Linked DNA regions of Mesorhizobium shangrilense. The protein of the gene in region 2 interacts with the protein of the main gene of each other region in a pairwise test. Links are inferred from orthologs where the notes say so. Each region holds a gene or a part of one and is shown on either strand. Other genes may lie near its edges.

The links. The genes of interacting proteins can lie anywhere in the genome.
Region 1: the proteins of rpe (region 2) and dnaN interact in binary tests that used the Escherichia coli proteins (3 or more experiments, as listed by UniProt). The link is inferred for Mesorhizobium shangrilense from one-to-one orthologs.
Region 3: the proteins of rpe (region 2) and eno interact in binary tests that used the Escherichia coli proteins (3 or more experiments, as listed by UniProt). The link is inferred for Mesorhizobium shangrilense from one-to-one orthologs.

Annotation. Positions count from the first base shown.
Region 1 is NZ_JAQGPN010000001.1:891-3,740, forward strand. It holds dnaN (DNA polymerase III subunit beta), read left to right. Parts: upstream 1-791; coding sequence 792-1,910; downstream 1,911-2,850. Other genes in the region: dnaA (chromosomal replication initiator protein DnaA), read left to right, coding at 1-553; recF (DNA replication/repair protein RecF), read left to right, coding at 1,955-2,850. UniProt on the Escherichia coli protein: Confers DNA tethering and processivity to DNA polymerases and other proteins. Acts as a clamp, forming a ring around DNA (a reaction catalyzed by the clamp-loading complex) which diffuses in an ATP-independent manner freely and bidirectionally along dsDNA.
Region 2 is NZ_JAQGPN010000001.1:104,651-107,453, reverse strand. What follows is about bases 15-2,750. They hold rpe (ribulose-phosphate 3-epimerase), read left to right. Parts: upstream 15-910; coding sequence 911-1,591; downstream 1,592-2,750. Other genes in these bases: gph (phosphoglycolate phosphatase), read left to right, coding at 2,161-2,750; PD284_RS00490 (thioredoxin family protein), read left to right, coding at 1,607-2,164; modA (molybdate ABC transporter substrate-binding protein), read right to left, coding at 15-612. Also shown: more of modA, read right to left, coding at 1-14; more of gph, read left to right, coding at 2,751-2,803. UniProt on the Escherichia coli protein: Catalyzes the reversible epimerization of D-ribulose 5-phosphate to D-xylulose 5-phosphate.
Region 3 is NZ_JAQGPN010000001.1:2,904,222-2,907,038, reverse strand. It holds eno (phosphopyruvate hydratase), read right to left. Parts: upstream 2,138-2,817; coding sequence 863-2,137; downstream 1-862. Other genes in the region: PD284_RS14015 (hypothetical protein), read right to left, coding at 2,794-2,817; PD284_RS14020 (PRC-barrel domain-containing protein), read right to left, coding at 2,324-2,686; PD284_RS14030 (FtsB family cell division protein), read right to left, coding at 262-588; pdhA (pyruvate dehydrogenase (acetyl-transferring) E1 component subunit alpha), read right to left, coding at 1-76. UniProt on the Escherichia coli protein: Catalyzes the reversible conversion of 2-phosphoglycerate (2-PG) into phosphoenolpyruvate (PEP). It is essential for the degradation of carbohydrates via glycolysis.

The DNA.
Region 1 (2,850 bases), 100 kb from region 2 along the record:
GCTCGAGATGGCGGCGCCGGACTATTCGATGCGCCTTGCCATGCTGAAGCAGAGGCTGGCGAGCGCCAAGGCCGATGACCAGTCGATGTCGATCGGCGAGGACATCCTCCATCACATCGCGCAGACCATAACCGGCAGCGGACGGGAGCTCGAAGGGGCGTTCAACCAGTTGCTCTTCCGGCAGTCCTTCGAGCCGCAGATCACCATCGACCGTATCGACGAGATCCTAGGCCACATCTACCGCGCCGGCGAGCCCAAGCGCGTCCGCATTGAAGACATCCAGCGCATCGTGGCGCGCCACTACAACGTCTCCAAGACCGAGCTTCTGTCGAACAGGCGCACGCGCACCATCGTCAAGCCGCGCCAGATCGCCATGTATCTTTCGAAGGTGATGACGCCACGCTCGCTTCCGGAAATTGGCCGGCGTTTCGGCGGGAGGGATCACACCACGGTGCTCCACGCGGTCCGCAAGATCGAGGACCTGTCCGGAGGCGACAACACGCTAGCTCAGGAGCTGGAACTCCTGCGCAGGCTGATCAACGAGCAGGCCTAGCAGCCAGCCGTGCGCATCGACCAGCAAGCTGGCTGGAGCTAGGCCGGGGATAGATGCGGCGGACCGCCCGCCCCCGGCGGGTGTTATCCCCAGGCCGCCCGCGGCGCGATGCAAATCAGCGCCGCGGGCTTGCGTTTCCTGAGCATTTCCTGTCAGTCTCTGCCGGAATTCAACTGCTTTAAGCCGTTTGCGGCTGTCCGATAGGGACAGGCGCTGGCGATCGAACCCGAGCCTTGTCATGCGTGTTGTCCTCGAACGCTCCAACCTCCTGAAGTCCCTAAGCCACGTTCATCGTGTCGTGGAGCGGCGCAACACGATCCCGATCCTGTCGAACGTCCTCCTCAACGCCGCGGGCGCCAGCCTGGACCTGAAGGCGACCGACCTCGACCTCGAGATCACCGAGGCGATCGCCGCAGTGGTGGAACAGGCAGGCGCGACGACCGTCCCTGCGCATCTGCTCTACGACATCGTGCGCAAGCTCCCCGACGGTGCGGAGGTGATGCTGAAGACCGACGACGACGGTAACTCGATGACTGTCATCTCCGGCCGGTCGAGCTTCCGTCTGCAGTGCCTGCCGCAGTCCGACTTCCCGGAACTGACCGCCGGCTCGCTCTCCCACACCTTCCGCCTGGAATCGGCCTCGCTCAAGGCGTTGATCGACAAGACCCAGTTCGCGATCTCGACGGAGGAGACGCGCTACTACCTCAACGGCATCTACCTGCACACGCTGGAGATCGGCGGCCAGCTGAAGCTGCGGGCCGTGGCGACCGATGGCCACCGCCTGGCGCGTGCGGAGATCGAGGCGCCTGCAGGCTCCGAGGGAATGCCGGGCGTCATTATCCCCCGCAAGACGGTCAGCGAGTTGCAGAAGCTGGTCGACGACCCGGACGTCGTGGTGACGGTCGAGCTTTCCGACACCAAGATCCGCCTCACCATCGGCAGCGTGGTGCTGACGTCCAAGCTCATTGACGGCACTTTCCCGGACTACCAGCGCGTCATTCCGACCGGAAACGACAAGCAGCTGATCCTCGACCGGCAGACCTTTGCCCAGGCCGTGGACCGCGTGTCCACGATCTCTTCGGAGCGCGGGCGTGCGGTGAAGCTGACCATCGGCAACGGTCAGGTGACGCTTGCCGTGAACAATCCGGATTCCGGCAGCGCCACCGAAGAGCTGGCCGCCGACTACTCGTCAGATCCGCTCGAAATCGGCTTCAACGCGCGCTACCTGCTCGACGTGGCCGCCCAGCTTTCCGGCAGCGAGGCCAAGTTCATGTTGGCCGACGCCGGATCGCCGACGCTGATCCACGACACCGCGGACGAGCGCGCGCTCTATGTGCTGATGCCGATGCGGGTGTAGCGCGCCGTATCCGGCGCATGCCCAGCAGCACATCGGCCAGCCTCATGGACCCGCAACCTTATCTGAGCCGGCTGCAGCTCACCGACTTCCGCAACTACGCCCATCTGGCCGTCACGCTGCGTCCGGGGCCGGTCGTGCTGACCGGCGAGAACGGCGCCGGCAAGACCAATCTTCTCGAGGCAGTCTCCTTCCTGACGCCCGGCCGCGGCCTGCGCCGCGCCACCCTCGAGGAGATCGCCCGTGAGGGCGGCGGACCGGGATTTGCCGTCCACGCACGTCTGGAAGGGCCGTTCGGCGACTGCGAGATCGGCACCGGAACGGCTGGAAACGCCGCCGGCGAAGGCGGACGCAAGGTGCGCATCAACGGTGCGACGGCCCGATCGGCGGACGAATTGCTGGAATGGCTGCGGGTGGTGTGGCTGACGCCGGCCATGGACGCGCTCTTCGTCGGGCCGGCAGGCGACCGCCGCCGCTTCCTCGACCGGCTGGTGCTGGCGGTCGATCCGCTCCACGGGCAGCGCGCACTCGACTACGAGAAAGCCATGCGCGGGCGCAACCGCCTGCTCGCCGAAGAGCAGCGGGACGGCGCATGGCTCGACGCGATCGAGCTGCAGATGGCGGAGACCGGTGTCGCCATAGCCGCCGCGCGCGCCGAGATGGTGCGCCTGCTTGCCGCGATGATCGCCAAGCTGCCCGACGACGGACCCTTCCCGCATGCCGACATCGAACTGGCCGGCACGCTGGAAGCGGAAATCGGCTCTCTGCCGGCGGTTGAGCTGGAAGAGCGGTTCCGCGAGGCGCTGGGGCGCGGGCGGGAACGCGACCGCGCAGCCGGACGAACGCTGGAAGGCCCGCACCGCTCGGACATACTGGTGCGCCATCGGCCGAAGGACATGCCGGCCGCGCTCTGCTCGACAGGCGAGCAGAAGGCCCTCCTCGT
Region 2 (2,803 bases):
ATGCGAATCCTCGGGGAAGGTGCCGACAACCTTGACCTTCTTCTCGGCGGCGGCGTCGGTCTTGTAGACGATGCCGAGCGGGGCTTCGCCGGTCGCCACCAGCGCGAGTGCGGCACGCACGTTCTCAGCCTGTGCGACCTTGCCCTCGACGGAGGACCAGACGCCCAGCTTTTCAAGCGCGGCCTTGCCGTACTTGCCGGCCGGGACATAATCGACGTTGGCCATTGCCAGTCGGCCGTCGCCCACAAGACCTGCGAGGTCGAAATTGGCGGCAATGGTGGTGGAGGCGGCCGAATCCGCAGGCGCGACGAGCACGATGCTGTTGCCGAGCAGTTTTGTCTCGGTTTCTTTCTTCGTCAGGTTCTTCTCGGAAAGATACGCCATCCAGTCGAGGTCCGCGGACATGAAGACGTCGGCCGGCGCGCCCTGTTCGATCTGCTTGGCCAGGGCCGAACTTGCAGCGTAGGAGATGGTCGCCTTCTCGCCGACCTCGGCCGCGCAGGCCTCGTTGACGGCGTCGAGCGCGTTCTTGAGGCTCGCGGCGGCGAAGACGGTGACGTTCTCCTCGGCAAGCGCCGCGGGCGTCAGCGCCGTCATTGCGGCAACCGACATCCCCGCCACTCCGAGCGCCATCCTGATCGTTGAACGCATGATACCTCCCCCTTCGACCAATCGATATATTCAGATGGATATAACACCAACGAACTGAACCGCGTCAACAGGCGTATGTGCTGCCATAGAGTAGCAAGCGCCTAGGGCGCCGCGTTGTGTTTAAGCGAATCGTTCGCATGCGCGATGCTGCTATCAGGGGCGCGACACTCGGCCGTCCCCCGCCAAGGTGTAACTTTCCGTCCGCGGCCATTGCGGCTATAGAGCCCTCGTTCCAAGCCGCGCCCGACATGGAGACGTCATGAGCCGCAGCATCCTTATCGCCCCGTCCATACTGTCGGCGGACTACTCGCGGCTCGGAGAGGAGGTCGAGGCCATCGACGCGGCCGGCGCCGACTGGATCCATCTCGACGTCATGGACGGCCATTTCGTGCCGAACATCAGCTTCGGCGCGCCGATCATCAAGGCGCTGCGCGATCGCACCAAGAAGCTGTTCGACTGTCACCTGATGATCGCGCCGGTGGACCGCTACCTGGACGCCTTCATCGACGCCGGCTGCGACCAGATCACCGTTCATGCCGAGGCAGGGCCGCATCTCGACCGCTCCCTCCAGGCGATCAAGTCCGCCGGCCGGATGGCCGGCGTCTCGCTCAATCCGTCGACGCACGAAAGCGCGATCGAATACGTGCTCGACCGGGTCGACACCGTGCTCGTCATGACCGTCAATCCCGGCTTCGGCGGCCAGGCCTTCATCCCCGCCACGCTGGACAAGATCCGCCGCATCAGGACTATGATAGGCGATCGCCCGATCCGCATCGAGGTCGACGGTGGCGTGGGCGTCGAGACGGCGCCGCTTGCGGCCGCTGCCGGGGCCGACGTCTTCGTCGCCGGTGCGGCCGTCTTCAAGGGCGGCAACCTGGAGTCCTACCGGCAGAACATCGCGGCGATCCGCGGCGCGGCCGAGCGCGCCATCGCCGCCTAGCAAAAGGAGGCGACCATGCCGACGGCAGCACCTGTTTGCGATTTCGGATGGAAGGCGGTCGATTTCGTGCTTGCGGGCGTGGACGGCCAGTCGCGCTCCATCCTCGGCGAGGCGGGGCCGAACGGCCTCGTCGTCGCCTTCATCTGCAACCACTGCCCCTATGTGAAGGCGGTGATCGGCCGGATGGCGCGGGACGCCGCCGACCTGCGGGCGATCGGGGTCGGTTTCGTGGCGATCAATTCGAACGACGCGGGCGCCTATCCCGAAGATTCCTTCGAGAACATGAAGCTGTTCGCCGAGAGGCACAAGCTGGGCTTCCCCTACCTCCATGACGAGAGCCAGGACGCGGCCCGCGCCTACGGAGCTGCCTGCACGCCGGACTTCTTCGGCTTCAACGGCAAGCTGGAGCTGCAGTATCGTGGCCGTCTCGACGCCTCCCGCAAGGAGGAAGCTGCGTCGGATCTCAAGCGCGACCTCTACGAGGCGATGCGACAGGTCGCGGAAACCGGCGAAGGTCCGCGCGAGCAGGTCGTCGCCATCGGCTGTTCCATCAAGTGGCGCGACGCGGCATGAACGACTCTGCCCCCGTGGCGCGGCGCTGGCCGCAGGCGGTGCTGCTCGACCTCGACGGCACGCTGGTCGATTCCGCGCCAGATATCCAGGCGGCGACCAACCAGCTGCTGGCCCGCCATGCGCTCGGGCCGCTGATGCTCGACGAGGTCAAGTCGATGGTCGGGCAGGGGGTGAAGGTTCTGGTCGAACGCGCCTTCCGCGCCTGCGGCAGGCCGCTGGAAGGCGAGGCGCTGGAGAATGAGCATATCGCCATGCTCGACATCTACGGCAATCACCTGACCGAATTCACGGTGCTGATGCCATCCGCCGCAGAGACGCTCGAGGGACTCCACGGCGACGGGGTCCGCCTGGCGGTGGCGACCAACAAGCCGCAGCGCGCCGCCGAGGCCATCCTCGATCACTTCGCCCTGTTCCCCTATCTCGGCTCAGTTGTCGGCGGCGATGCCGGTGTCGCCAAGAAACCGGCGCCCGACATTCTGCTCGCCGCGCTCGACCGCCTCGGCGTCGAGCCCTGGAATGCGCTGATGGTGGGCGACAGCATGGCCGACGTCGCTTCCGCGCGGGCCGCGGGTGTCGCGGTTGTTATCGTGCGCGGCGGCTACACGACCGTGCCGGTCGAGGAGCTCGGCGCGGACCTGC
Region 3 (2,817 bases), 2.8 Mb from region 2 along the record:
GTTTTGGCGCTGTCGGCGCCGCTGGTGATCTGTCAGACTTGGCTTTCGCCGGCGCTTTTCGAGCGGCAGTCGCCATTCTACACTCCCTATCGTGCGTCTCGTCCCGGAGAGCAAAAGGGAGTTCCAGCAAGGCTGCCTCCCCTTTGAATTTAGGAAAGGCTAACACGCAAAGCGGTCGTCGGCCATGCCGAAAAACGCATGGCTGTCATGCTTTTAACTCGTTAGAATGATTAAACTTCTTGGTGCTTAACCAACTTTCGGTTAATTGACAAAAGCCTCGTCGAGCATGATGACGACCTCGTCGGGCTTCGACATGCTGAGCGCCCGCCGCGCGTACTCGTCGAGCATGTCCTTCTCTAGGTTGCCGTCCCTCAGCAGGTTCGCGCGACGCTCGATATGGATCCGTTCGTCGTGCAACTTCTCGAGCCGAGCGGTCAACTCTGTGCGGCGTTGCTCGAGCTGGTGCTTCGAATTGATGCCGTATTCGCCATTATAGGTGTGATAGCCGAAATAGGCGAGAAACGCGGCGCACACTGTCGGCAGGATCAGACGGCCGGTATTTCTGTTCTTGTGATGACGTGTCCACATCGCCGAATATCCATGCGGGAACCTCCCTTGTCGCCCGGACATGCTTAATGGACAGTTACGGACAGGCGGCCCTGGGGTGGGCCCGCCGCTTTCTTTTATGCGCTTGGCGCGGGCTGTGCCTTTTGGACCCAGTCGCCACTTGCTCCAACCGGTGCAGCGGTGGGCGCGCTACGCACGAAAGAAAAGAGCCCGCCCCCATGAGGGAGCGGGCCGCTTGATGACGTGAAGTTGGTGAGCGCAGAGCGTCCGCGGGCAATCCCACGGACTGACGCGATCACGCCCTAAGGATGGAAGCGCCGGCGTACTTCGCCTGCTTGCCCAGCTCTTCCTCGATGCGGATGAGCTGGTTGTATTTCGCCAGCCGGTCGGAGCGGGCCAGCGAGCCGGTCTTAATCTGTCCGCAGTTCGTGGCGACCGCGAGGTCGGCGATGGTGGAGTCCTCGGTCTCGCCCGAGCGATGGGACATCACCGCCGTGTAGCGCGCCTTGTGAGCGGTCTCGACCGCGTCGAGCGTCTCCGACAGCGAGCCGATCTGGTTCACCTTGACGAGAATCGAATTGGCGACGCCCATCTTGATGCCGTCGCGCAGGCGTGCCGAATTGGTGACGAAGAGGTCGTCGCCGACGAGCTGCACCTTGTCGCCGCAGAGATCGGTCAGGTACTTCCAGCCGTCCCAATCGTCCTCGGCCATGCCGTCCTCGATCGAGATGATCGGATAGTCAGCCGCCAGCTTGGCGAGATACTTGGCCTGCGCCTTCGGGTCACGCGTCTTCTTCTCGCCTTCGTAGACGTAGGCTCCGTCCTTGAAGAACTCGGTCGCGGCGCAATCGAGCGCAAGAGCGATTTCCTCGCCCGGCTTGAAGCCGGCCTTCTCGATCGAAGCCATGACGAAGTCGAGCGCGGCCTGCGCGCTCTTCAGGTTGGGCGCGAAGCCGCCCTCGTCACCCACATTCGTGTTGTGGCCGGCGTCCTTCAGGCCCTTCTTCAGCGTGTGAAAGATCTCCGATCCCCAACGCACGGCGTCGCGCAGCGACGGGGCACCCACCGGCATGATCATGAATTCCTGGAAGTCGATGGGATTGTCGGCGTGGGCGCCGCCATTGATGATGTTCATCATCGGCACCGGCAGCACGCGGGCGTTCGGGCCGCCGACATAGCGGTAGAGCGGCAGGCCGGAGGCCTCGGCAGCTGCCTTGGCGACCGCGAGCGACACGCCCAGGATGGCGTTGGCGCCGAGCCGGCTCTTGTTCGGCGTGCCGTCGAGATCGATCATGGTCTGGTCGATATGGAGCTGGCCCTCGGCCTCCATGCCGCCGATCGCCTCAAAAATCTCGCCGTTGACTGCATCTACGGCCTTCTGGACACCCTTGCCGAGGTAGCGCTTGCCGCCGTCGCGCAGCTCGACTGCCTCGTGGGCGCCCGTCGAGGCGCCGGACGGCACCGCCGCGCGGCCCATCGAGCCGTCTTCCAGCACCACGTCGACTTCAACCGTCGGGTTTCCACGGCTGTCCAGAATTTCGCGGCCGACGATGTCGACAATGGCGGTCATATTGAGCCCTCCGGAAAAAACCGTGTGAAAAACGCGCTCCTCTTAACTGAAGCACGCCAAAACTCAATGCACACCGAAGGAATTCGCGGTGAATCACGCCGACGGATGCGCACAAAGAAGCGGCCGGGTAATCGCCCGGCCGCGTCCGCCGCACCTCGCTATGGGGTCAGAACCGGTATGTGGTCATTACCAATAGGGTTCGATCTTGAAATACGCGTAGGAAGCGTCGCGAGCTTCCTGGCCGTCATTGCCGGTCAATTCGGCAACCGAGTAGGCCGGAGCCGCCTGCAGCTGTTCCTTGGAGAAGGGAACGACGTAGCCGCCCGTGTTGGCCTGATAGTCCAGCGCGGACCAGGGAATGGCGTGGAACTTTTCGCCAATTCCCAGAAAGCCGCCGAAGCCTATGACGGCAAACATGATGCCGTTGGACAGCTTGTCGAGCATGACGTCCTCGATCGTACCGATGTTCTGGCCGGCCGTGTTGTAGACCGCCGTCCCGATCACCTTCGTTGCTGGAATGGCGGCTGTGTGCCCGGAATGGGTGGTCATGGTGGCGCTCCTTGGAGTTTCATTTCGATGTGAGCACAATGACGAGCCCTCGGGAAAAGTTCCGGTTTCGTCGCCGTGAATACTGCCGCCATTATTGGATGCGCCGCTCAGTAGCCCCGGGGCGGAACGAA